2 linked regions of the Pokkaliibacter sp. MBI-7 genome follow. The protein of the gene in region 2 interacts with the protein of the main gene of each other region in a pairwise test. Links are inferred from orthologs where the notes say so. Each region holds a gene or a part of one and is shown on either strand. Other genes may lie near its edges.

The links.
Region 1: the proteins of cysE (region 2) and cysK interact in binary tests that used the Escherichia coli proteins (3 or more experiments, as listed by UniProt). The link is inferred for Pokkaliibacter sp. MBI-7 from one-to-one orthologs.

The regions. Positions count from the first base shown.
Region 1 is NZ_JARVTG010000002.1:1,462,172-1,469,798, reverse strand. What follows is about bases 1,818-4,643. They hold cysK (cysteine synthase A), read right to left. Parts: upstream 3,798-4,643; coding sequence 2,838-3,797; downstream 1,818-2,837. Other genes in these bases: QCD60_RS26355 (MoxR family ATPase), read left to right, coding at 4,028-4,643. In the rest of the region: tal (transaldolase), read left to right, coding at 1-743; more of QCD60_RS26355, read left to right, coding at 4,644-4,876; QCD60_RS26350 (VWA domain-containing protein), read left to right, coding at 4,880-6,058; QCD60_RS26345 (hypothetical protein), read right to left, coding at 6,395-6,805; QCD60_RS26340 (DUF1289 domain-containing protein), read right to left, coding at 7,230-7,415.
Region 2 is NZ_JARVTG010000001.1:2,957,555-2,961,942, reverse strand. Bases 185-3,032 are described here. They hold cysE (serine O-acetyltransferase), read right to left. Parts: upstream 2,085-3,032; coding sequence 1,284-2,084; downstream 185-1,283. Other genes in these bases: QCD60_RS13265 (exodeoxyribonuclease III), read left to right, coding at 421-1,194.

The sequences.
Region 1 (7,627 bases), on a different replicon or contig from region 2:
CCGCCGACAAACTGGTGGTCAGCCTTGGTATGGAAATCCTCAAGCACATCCCGGGCCGTGTTTCTACCGAAGTGGATGCCCGCCTTTCCTTTGATACCGAGAAAACACTGACCAAGGCTCGTAAGCTGATCAAGCTTTATGAAGACGCTGGCATCGGCCGTGAGCGTGTGCTGATCAAGATTGCTTCTACATGGGAAGGCATCAAAGCGGCTGAGATTCTGGAAAAGGAAGGTATCAACTGCAACCTGACCCTGCTGTTCAGCTTTGCGCAGGCGCGTGCCTGTGCTGAATCGGGCGTATTTCTGATCTCTCCGTTTGTTGGCCGCATTCTGGACTGGTTCAAGAAGCAAAACCCTGGCACCGACTACGCACCTGAAGAAGAGCCTGGTGTCGTCTCTGTCAGTGATATCTTTAACTACTATAAGCGTCATGGTTATCACACCATCGTCATGGGCGCGAGCTTCCGTAACATCGGGGAAATCATTGCGCTGGCAGGCTGTGATCGCCTGACTATCAGCCCCAACCTGCTCGAAGAGCTATCAGCCAGTGAAGGTGATCTTCAGGTACGTCTGCACGCTCAGGCTGCCAGTGCCGACAAACCCCAGGCTTTGTCAGAGGCTGAGTTCCGCTGGCTGCACAACGAAGATGCTATGGCCACTGAAAAGCTGGCTGAAGGCATTCGCCTGTTTGCTGTTGATCAGAACAAGCTGGAAAAAATGTTGAGTGAGCGTCTGGTTGGCTGATCGCTGCTGACTTTTAGATAGAACCGGTATGGGGCTTCGGTTACTGAGAGCTGATAAGGTCTTCACCTACGGGTGAGGACCTTTCAGGTTGCCATGCCAAAGAATGGAGAGTGTGTTCATCCTGTTTGATTTAGCTTATTTTGGTATGCCATCTGCCGCGAAAAGTTGATAAAACAATCTGCTTCGATTCTCCCCAAAACTTTGTCAAAAACTTTTACTACCGCAACAACGGATAATTGACACGCCCCTTGGCTTTTATCTTAAGTATGGCCTGGCCGATGCGAATGTGAGCGATCACGTCACGACCGTAGCGCGCCACCACATGAAACAAGTCGTACACCACTTCGGTTCGAGGGTCGTGCCGCTTCACTTCCAGATCAAAAGCCGTATTCATGTCCATCGCGACCGCTTCGGTGTGCTTGCAGTGCTTGCCAAGCACCTGGAAGAAGGGACAGATGGCCTCACAGCTGTCGCCATGACCCACTCATAGCACACGCTTTCGCCCGGCATCCATGATCACCGTGGCATAGCGATGACCTTTGTGCAGAGCGAATTCATCCATGACCAGACGGCGTACCTTGCCCGGCTCGAAGGTATCGATGTCCGTTTCCAGACGGCGTTAATCGAGGGCCTGAGGGTATGCCAGTGCAAACCGGTCATTTGGCTGACAGGCTGTATGCGTAGCAACTCTTCAAGCCAGCTCTGCAAACGGCGAGTCAGACGGGAGGCGCCTTCCAGCCAGTCGATGTGCTCGCCCACACGTCCACACGTCTACACGCCCACAGTACAGGCAGCCGACCTGAGGCGACAGTTCAATCAGCAGCGTATTTTCAGTGACAGAGTGAGAGGTGACGACGTCGCAGCTTGGCTAGAAAACGGTAAAGTCAATAGGATGCATGGCGATAGCAGGGAGAGGGTGTTGGTGTGTTTGGCGACTACCAATCTACTCACTTCCCTGACTGTCAATCTGCTCTTCCCCAGAATCAGCGAAGAACCATTTTTTGGGATCAGCCGCCACAGGTCTACTACCAGCGCAATCACGCCTGGGAGCGCGCGAGCTGCATTAATTACTACATCGATCAGTGATCTCGCGTCGGACGGGATCGTCTCTTTCAGGTGCTGGCGGGTATCAGCTGCTTGTGCGCCCCTGGCTGTGTAAACCTACCACGTTGTTCAGTAGAGGAGGCCGGTTGACTGGAGGCTGATAGTGCAAGCTGGCATGAGGACGATGCCAGTTGTACTGATGAAGCCACAGCGGCCAATGAGCTCTGAGGATTCATAGGAGCGGGCATAAGTCCACTCACGCAGCGCCGTCTGGATAAAACCTCCGCCTTGCTATTCGTGCGTGGCGTATAAGGTTTGGTTCGATAGTGGCGGAGGTTCAAACGTATGCACAGCCGATGGAAGTGCCGGGATTGATAGCACGCGCCATTGTCTGTCAGCACGCGCACGAGACGAATGCCGAGGCGCCGATAATAGCGCACTGCCTGTAACAGAAGTGGCACGCACTTTTGTCGGTTTCGTCGGGGTAGATTGAACTGAAGCCAATGTGTGAATGATCATCGATGGCCACATGGGTGTTTTCCCAGCTGGCGCCGGGCGAGTCCTGTCGCCGGTTACCTGTTACGCGATGGTCAGGACGAAGGAAGCGGCCGAGCTTCTTGATATCCAGATGCAGCAAGCCGCCTGAGCAGACGTGCCACTGTACTGCATCCTACCTTCAGGTGGGCGCTGATCTGGCGATACGAGTGCCGGGCACGGCGTTGCTCGACGATGAGTTCCTATGTTTGAGGCGTGGCACGTGGGCTGCGATGCGGTCGGGATGAGCGTTTGTGCAGATCGGGCTCCCTCGGTAGCGCCTGAGCCATTTGTAGGCGGTGCGTACACTGAATCCAGCGGCCTGCGCCGCTTTTTCGGGGTGTAAGCCGACTTCGACAATGCGTTTGACGAACAGGGTTCGACCGTGAATGGTTAATTGGGCATGTTTATGGTTGTTCATTCGGGGTCTCGGTGTGTTGGGTCGCGCCTCCAATTCTCCGGATACGTCCCGAATGAACAACCTAATGAGAAATCACAGTTAGACATCGCAGCCTGTTATTGCTGTGTTTCCTGCTCACTGAACATACCGTCGAACAGGACGGACGACAGGTAACGCTCACCTGAATCGGGAAGAATAACTACGAAGGTCTTGTCTGCAAATTCGGGTTGTTCAGCCAGTCGAATCGCAGCAGCCATTGCCGCCCCACAGGAAATGCCAGCCAGGATGCCTTCTTCCTGCATCAGGCGGCGAGCCATAGCAATGGCCTCGTCATTAGTGACTTGCTCCACCCGGTCAACAATGTTCAGATCCAGATTCTTTGGTACGAAACCAGCGCCAATGCCCTGAATCTTGTGAGGGGCGGGTTTGATTTCCTGGCCCTGCAATTGCTGAGTGATCACGGGGGAGTCCACTGGCTCTACCGCCACTGAAGTAATGGCCTTGTGCTGTTTGATAAAGCGGCTGGTGCCGGAAATGGTGCCACCTGTACCTACACCCGCTACCAGTACGTCAATATTACCTTCCGTGTCGGCCCAGATTTCAGGCCCTGTGGTTTCTTCGTGAATCTTGGGGTTGGCAGGGTTTTCGAACTGCTGAAGCATCAGGCGCTTGCCGGGCTGCTCTTCCACAAGTTCGCGTGCTTTTTCTATAGCGCCTTTCATGCCTTTTGCAGGCTCAGTCAGTACCAGATTGGCGCCCAGCGCTTTGAGTACTTTGCGTCGCTCAAGGCTCATGGAGGCGGGCATGGTCAATGTAATGGTATAGCCACGGCTGGCAGCGACGAAGGCCAGTGCAATCCCGGTGTTGCCGCTGGTAGGTTCGACAAGCTCCATGCCTGGTTTGAGGGCGCCGGACTTTTCTGCTTCCCAGACCATGCTGGCTCCAATGCGGCACTTGACCGATCCTGCTGGGTTACGACTTTCCAGCTTGGCATACACCCTGGCTTTGGTCAGGCGATTGATTCTGACTAGCGGGGTGTGGCCGATGGTGAGCGAATTGTCAGCATAGAGAGGCATAGTAAAAATCCTTCTGTCTTTATAACTAAATGCAATACGTTTTTGAGGAGCTTTGGCTGCATGAGTATATAGCGACTATCCAGCCAGGTTGCAAATGAGTAATTCGGCAATTAATTATCTGGATTAGCGGAAGCTGGCAGGCCTCTCGATGCCTTGGTTATGGCCGTTAGTCTAAGTGGGGATTGCGGTGCTTTTCGCTATGCTGGATGGAAAGTGAATGGGAGTTGGTTATGACGCGTTTTTCAGGCAGTGATCGTTATATCGCGCCATCAGATCTGCAGCTGGCAGTTAATGCTGCTGTTCGTTTGCAGCGACCGCTGCTGGTCAAAGGAGAGCCTGGCACCGGGAAAACGCAGCTGGCGGAAGAGGTGGCCCGCAGTCTGGGCTATTCACTGATCAGCTGGCATATCAAGTCAACGACCAAGGCTCAGCAGGGCTTATATGAATACGACGCAGTATCTCGCCTGCGTGACTCTCAGCTTGGCGATGAGCGCGTCCATGATATTGCCAATTACATTGTTAAAGGTAAGTTGTGGGAGGCTTTTACTGCGGACAGCCCGGTGGTTCTCCTGATTGATGAAATCGATAAGGCTGACATCGAATTTCCCAACGATCTGCTGTTGGAACTGGATCGCATGGAGTTCTATGTGTACGAGACCAGGCAGACGGTAAAAGCAGTTCATCGACCGATTGTTATCATCACCAGTAACAATGAAAAGGAATTGCCGGACGCATTTTTGCGGCGCTGTTTCTTCCACTACATTAACTTTCCTGAGCGCGAAACCCTGAAGCAGATACTGCATGTACACCATGGAGATATAGAGACAGAGTTGGTTGAGCGGGCGCTGGACGTGTTCTTTGATATTCGCCAGCAAAACGGTATTCGCAAAAAGCCCAGCACTTCAGAGTTGATAGACTGGCTTAAGTTATTGATGGCCGATGAAATCAGTCGGGAAGCCCTGATCGAAAAGCAGGGCGCGCAGGCGATCCCACCTCTCGCCGGAGCGCTACTGAAAAACGAGCAGGACGTACACCTGCTGGAGCGCCTGGCATTCATGCATCGCCAGCAGAAGGGTTAAGACGTGCTGGTCGACTTTTTTACCGCCGTTCGTCAGGCGGGCGTCCCCTGTACGTTGCGTGAGTGGCTGGACTTGGTTGCCGCACTGGCCGCCGACGTGGCCTTTGCCAGTATGGATGATTTTTACGTGCTCGCCAGAACGGTGCTGGTCAAGGATGAAGCACACTACGATCGCTTTGATCGGGCTTTCGCAGCTTACTTCAAGGGTATTGAAAGCGTTGAGCTTGATGTTGCGCAGCTTATTCCTCGTGAGTGGTTGCTCAACCAGTGGCAGCGCTGGCTGACTGAAGAAGAGCGTCAGCAGTTGCAGCAGCATAACAACCTGCAGGAGCTGATGGAGAAGTTGTATCAGCGCTTGCGCGAGCAGAAGGAACGGCATGCAGGTGGCAACAAATGGATCGGTACCGGGGGGACATCTCCCTTCGGCGCTTATGGCGATCATCCTCAGGGGATTCGTATCGGCCAGGACGGCAATCGGCGTCATAGTGCAGTAAAGGTGTGGGATCAGCGCCTGTTCCGTGATCTGGATGGAGACGCCACGCTGGGTATTCGTCAGATCCAGATGGCCCTGCGACGATTGCGCCAGTTTGCCCGGGATGGCGCAGCAGATGAACTGGATCTGGAACATACCATCCGGGCGACCGCCCGTCAGGCGGGTATGCTGGATCTGCAGATGCGTGCGGAACGTCACAATGCGGTAAAGGTGTTGCTGTTCTTTGATATCGGCGGGTCAATGGACCCCTACGTACAGCTCTGTGAAGAGCTGTTCTCAGCCTGCCGGACAGAGTTCAAGCATCTGGAGTATTTCTATTTCCATAACTGCATCTACGAGTCAGTGTGGAAAACCAACATGCGCCGACAGCACAATCGGACAGAGCTGGAAGAAATCTGGCGCACTTACGATGCAGACTACAAAGTCATCATTATTGGTGATGCGTCCATGGCTCCCTGGGAGGTAACGCATCCTGGAGGCAGTGTCGAGCATTTTAATCAGGAAGCGGGGTCAGTCTGGTTGCAGCGTCTGAAGTCTCATTTCCGCAAGGTTGTGTGGTTAAGCCCCATGGCAGAGCGTTATTGGGACTACACGGAATCGCTGGTATTGATCCGACAGCTGATGGAAGGGCATATGTATCCACTCAGTCTGACCGGTGTTGAAGAAGGGATACATCATCTGAGCCGCTGATCCTATTGAAGCAAGAAAAAATAAAGGCAGCGTCACGCTGCCTTAAGGTTCAGTCATTGCATCGAAGGGGATGTCAGCAACGACCTTTTTTTGCTTGTCCCGGAGGGCAATGAGCAGGTCCGGGTGCCACGATTACGCCGGGTGTGTATACCTCGGCCTGCACACCGGGAGTGCTGACTCTTGCAGCGCACCCACTTAACGCCAGACCCATTGAAGCCCACACCAGTACAGTGATGACCAATCGCATTGCTACTCCTCGTATGCCACTCGCCTTGTATATTGTTGTGGCTTCAGGTGTGTTCTAGCAAGCAATGTGTATTTTATTTCAGCAGATTGTCAGTTTTTCTTGGGGTCCAGAGGGCGAGCAGGGCTCCACTTTGGATCAACCTTATAGCCGTTGACTTCCCCCGGGCGTGTATCCCCTTTGTAGGTATAGAGTGGCTGGCCCTTGTAAGCCCATTGCAGTGTTTCATCGGCCCGCCAGAGCAGGCTGAAATGCTTGAAGCCCTGATCATTGGCTTCGGCGTGGTATGGCTCCCAGTGTTCCAGGCAATCTCTGTAGCACATGGTACGTCCCGGTTGGTCATCAGCAAAAACATACAATGTCATCTGATCCCGTGTTGCCAGCACTTTGCCCAGTTTGGTTTCGCGAAATTGCAAAGTGGCCGGAGGATTGGTGCTGTCAGCTACGGCTGATCCGGCAACCATCATCAGCAGTGATAGACATGTAAGCGTCTGCAGGCGCATTGGGAACCTCTCCTTTGTACGGTAAGTCACGGCATTTCGAGTAGCGCTAAGGCCTGTTACCCGAATCCATACTGCACTGTCTGAAGCAGTGTAGAACAGAATCACGTATTTACCCGTTCAGTCCACAGTTCAGATAGCAAACGGATAGGCTGGCGCTCATTCGCTTTACTCTGCAATTAATGAACAGATGTTAATATCGCCGCAATCTATGAAAAAATACTTATAAATAAGTGTATTGGTGTTGTAATTGGTTAAATGGTTGCTTTTTGTAATTTTTTGAAAATAAGGTTGTGTGAGCCAGACGGATACATGCATTGGCTGGGGATAGTGCTGGTCTGAATGGGAAGGGGCATAGCAAAGGCCAGAAGGATAACAATGCGCATGGGCATTCAATGGTTTGAGCGCCCCCTGCACAACTTATAAATCAGCCTGCTGAGCGTGCATCTGCCTTTTGCAGTACTTCACGCTTTTCATCATTGTTCATATCCCACCAGCGACTGATTTCCTCCAGTGTCCGCCAGCAGCCAATACAGACGTTCTGGGCATTGAGTTCGCACACGCTGATGCAGGGGCTTTCCACATTTTTTGCTGATGATGACGTCGGCGTCATAAAGCAACCTTTTATCAATGACTGGGGAGTGGAGGCAGCTATCCCGCGATAGCTGCTTCTTCACTTTTTAGCGATCTTGCGACGTGGACACGACCTCATGAGTTGAGGCCTGACAGGTGAAAAAACAGGAAGGCTGAATTGACTGGTCATAAACGAACCTCCCTAAGACTTTTTCAACGCCTCACGTTTGCGCGCAGCCGGTCGTGAAAACC
Region 2 (4,388 bases):
TTGAAACAATGCGCGCATTTTAACTCACCACTCCCAGTGCAGCATCCGCTTTGCATGGATTTGATTAATACACGCAATATCAAGCAAATTCGCCACACAACCATGGCATTAATAGCCAAAAGTGCTATAGACGCTAGCCTCGACAGGGAGTGTGCAGTTACACTATGCCGGGCTGAACACACTTGACATCCGCATGAACCCCCAAAAGGTGTTATAATTCGCGGACTTAGAGGCAGCTAATAAGTAAGTAGCTTTTAGGCAGCACGCCGTCGTAGTAGCCGATTAAAATTTCTATACTTGCTACTCCCAGATTTTTGCATGCCCAGTCAATGCGGTGCCGCCTACTTACAGAATCTGCCCCAAGAATGTATGTGTTTCTTCACAGACCTGTTAGCAAGACTCTAAAGGACTCCATTACTGATGCGTGTCATCACCCTCAACGTGCAAGGCATCCAGCAAGCAGCTGAGCGCGGACTGTTTGACTGGATGGTCCAGCAAGACGCTGATCTGTATTGCCTGCAGGATCTGCGTGCCAAAGCCTACCAGCTGGACGATGCTATCTATCATCCTGCCGGCTACCAGGCCCACTTCTTCGATGCACCAGAAGACAATTACAGTGGCGTCGCCATTTATTGCAAACACCAACCAAAGGCCATCATGTCTGGCCTTGGCTTTGAACTGTGTGATTTCCACGGCCGCTATATTCAGGCCGATTATGACAAAATCAGCATTGGCTCGATTCTGCTTCCCTCTGGGGAGAATGACTTGCAAAAGCAGGCCGTTAAGAATGAATTCATGGAGCACATGCATGCGTTCTTCAAAAAGACCCTGCGCAAACGCCGTCAGTTTATCTTCTGTGGTACCTGGAACATTGCTCGAGAGCCACGAGATGTAAGTAACTGGTATGTAAACCAAAAGAACTCCGGCTTTCTGCCAGAAGAGCGTGCGTTTTTCCGTGATGTGTTTGACGAGATGGGTTTTGTCGACACGTTCCGTCAAGTGAACCAGGCTGATCGTCAGTTCACCTGGTGGCCCAGTTACAATCGCGCCTTTGAGCTGAATGAAGGTGCGCGTCTGGACTACCAGATTGCAACTGCAGATTTTGGCAAAAAAGTGCGTGCAGCAAAGATTATCAAAGAGCCTCGCTTCTCTAATCACGCGGCACTGATGATTGAATACGATCATGATCTGTAATCGGGCTTTCTGTCCCGCTTATAAAAAAGAAGCCTGCTATCAAGCAGGCTTCTTTTTGGGTGAAGAAATCAACTACAGAATACGCGCTCTCAACCTTCCTCCACCTCAGGCTCGAATACCTGATTCATGTCCAGCGCTGGCATAGTACATTCCGGACGCCCAACGATCTTGGCGGGCACTCCTGCTACCGTGGTATGAGGTGGAACAGGTCTCAACACGACACTCCCTGCGCCAACCTTCGCCCCCTCTCCAACTTCGATATTACCTAGCACCTTTGCACCTGCCGCAATCAGAACGCCATCACGTATTTTGGGATGCCGGTCTCCACTCTCCTTACCAGTCCCTCCCAAAGTGACTGACTGCAGAATGGAAACGTTGTCGCCAACAACAGAGGTTTCTCCAATGACAATACCTGTTGCGTGGTCGAGCATTATTCCCTTACCTATCCGTGCCGCTGGATGAATATCGACACCGAACACAACAGAAATCTGATTCTGCATAAAGATCGCCAGAGTACGCCGTCCCTGACGCCACAGCCAATTGGCTACGCGATATGCCTGTAGAGCATGAAAACCTTTGAGATAAAGCAGAGGAGTGAGGTACTCGCATACCGCAGGATCACGCTCGACAGTGGCTTTAATATCTGCACAGGCGGACTCAAGCAAAGCAGGTTCACCCCGGAACGCCTGCTGGATGATTTCCCGAATAGTAATCGCCGGAACAGTAGGACAGTCGAGTTTATTTGCCAAATGAAAGCTCAGTGCACATCCGATGTTATCGTGATTCAAAATGGTCGAATGAAAAAAGCTGGCAAGCATAGGCTCCTGGACAGACTGCGCGAGAGCTTCCTCGCGAACAATATGCCATACCTGTTGGGTAAACTCTGACATCGATAGATCTCGGCTGGTACTTATACTGAGAGGATTACAGACTGGGGATGGACGGCAGCTTTTTCAAGTGTCCAAGTGCTGGCTAACAAAACCACAAAGCACTTATTCAGTGTAAACAGCGCACCGAGCTGTAATCACTATCCACATATTATTTTTATGACCTAAAAGCAAAACCCCTGACCGTTGCCGATCAGGGGTTGCTGTGTTTCAATGCCTGGCGATGACCTACTCTCACATGGGGAAACCCCACACTACCATCGGCGCTGACGCGTTTCACTTCTGAGTTCGGGATGGAATCAGGTGGTTCCACGTCGCTATGGTCGCCAGGCAATTCTGGCTGAGTCTCTCGGACTTACTTCCTCTGCTCGCTCACTCTTCGCTCGCTCACAGCCGCCGGTTTACTCAAATAAGGGTGGCTCTAATTTGATTATTCGCATCTTCATGCGCTTGCGACGATCACAAAATCTCTTCGTCTATCCAGTGCTTAACCAAGTCTCTTAGCTTATATGGCCAAGCCGCACGGGCAATTAGTATGGGTTAGCTCAATGCCTCACAGCACTTACACACCCCACCTATCAACCTTGTGGTCTTCAAGGGCCCTTCAGAGGATTCAAGATCCAGGGAGATCTCATCTTGAGGGGGGCTTCCCGCTTAGATGCTTTCAGCGGTTATCCCGTCCGAACATAGCTACCGGGCAATGCGATTGGCATCACAACCCGAACACCAGCGGTTCGTCCATTCCGGTCCTCTCGTACTAGGAACAGCTCCTCTCAAATCTCCAACGTCCACGGCAGATAGGGACCGAACTGTCTCACGACGTTCTAAACCCAGCTCGCGTACCACTTTAAATGGCGAACAGCCATACCCTTGGGACCGGCTTCAGCCCCAGGATGTGATGAGCCGACATCGAGGTGCCAAACACCGCCGTCGATGTGAACTCTTGGGCGGTATCAGCCTGTTATCCCCGGAGTACCTTTTATCCGTTGAGCGATGGCCCTTCCATTCAGAACCACCGGATCACTAGCACCTACTTTCGTACCTGCTCGACCTGTCCGTCTCGCAGTTAAGCACCCTTCTACGCTTGCACTCATTGGCTGATTTCCGACCAGCCTGAGGGTACCTTCGCGCTCCTCCGTTACTCTTTGGGAGGAGACCGCCCCAGTCAAACTGCCCACCACACACTGTCCTCGACCCGGATCACGGGCCTGAGTTAGAACCTCAATGGTGTCAGGGTGGTATTTCAAGGTTGGCTCCACAGAAACTGGCGTCTCTGCTTCTAAGCCTCCCACCTATCCTACACAAACAACATCAAAGTCCAGTGTGAAGCTACAGTAAAGGTTCACGGGGTCTTTCCGTCTAGCCGCGGATACGCTGCATCTTCACAGCGAGTTCAATTTCACTGAGTCTCGGGTGGAGACAGTGCCGCCATCATTACGCCATTCGTGCAGGTCGGAACTTACCCGACAAGGAATTTCGCTACCTTAGGACCGTTATAGTTACGGCCGCCGTTTACCGGGGCTTCGATCAAGAGCTTCGCTTGCGCTAACCCCATCAATTAACCTTCCGGCACCGGGCAGGCGTCACACCCTATACGTCCACTTTCGTGTTTGCAGAGTGCTGTGTTTTTAATAAACAGTTGCAGCGGCCTGGTATCTTCGACTGCCAGCAGCTTACGGAGCGAGTCCTTCACCACCGGCAGCGCACCTTCTCCCGAAGTTACGGTGCCATTTTGCCTAGTTCCTTCACCCGAGTTCTCTCAAGCGCCTTGGTATTCTCTACCTGATCACCTGTGTCGGTTTGGGGTACGGTCCTGTTTACCTGAAGCTTAGAGGCTTTTCTTGGAAGCATGGCATCAACCACTTCGCTCATGCGAGCTCGTCATCAGTCCTCAGCATTGGCCGTGCGGATTTGCCTACACGTCCTGCCTACAACCTTAAACACGGATAACCATCACCGTGCTGGCCTAGCCTTCTCCGTCCCCCCATCGCAGTAAACAGCGGTACAGGAATATTAACCTGTTTCCCATCGACTACGCCTTTCGGCCTCGCCTTAGGAGCCGACTCACCCTGCCTCGATTAACGTTGGACAGGAACCCTTGATCTTCCGGCGAGGAGGCTTTTCACCTCCTTTATCGTTACTTATGTCAGCATTCGCACTTCTGATATCTCCAGCATGCCTTACAGCACACCTTCGCAGACTTACAGAACGCTCCCCTACCACTCCTCAATGAGGAATCCGCAGCTTCGGTGCCTGGTTTGAGCCCCGTTATATCTTCCGCGCAGGCCGACTCGACTAGTGAGCTAT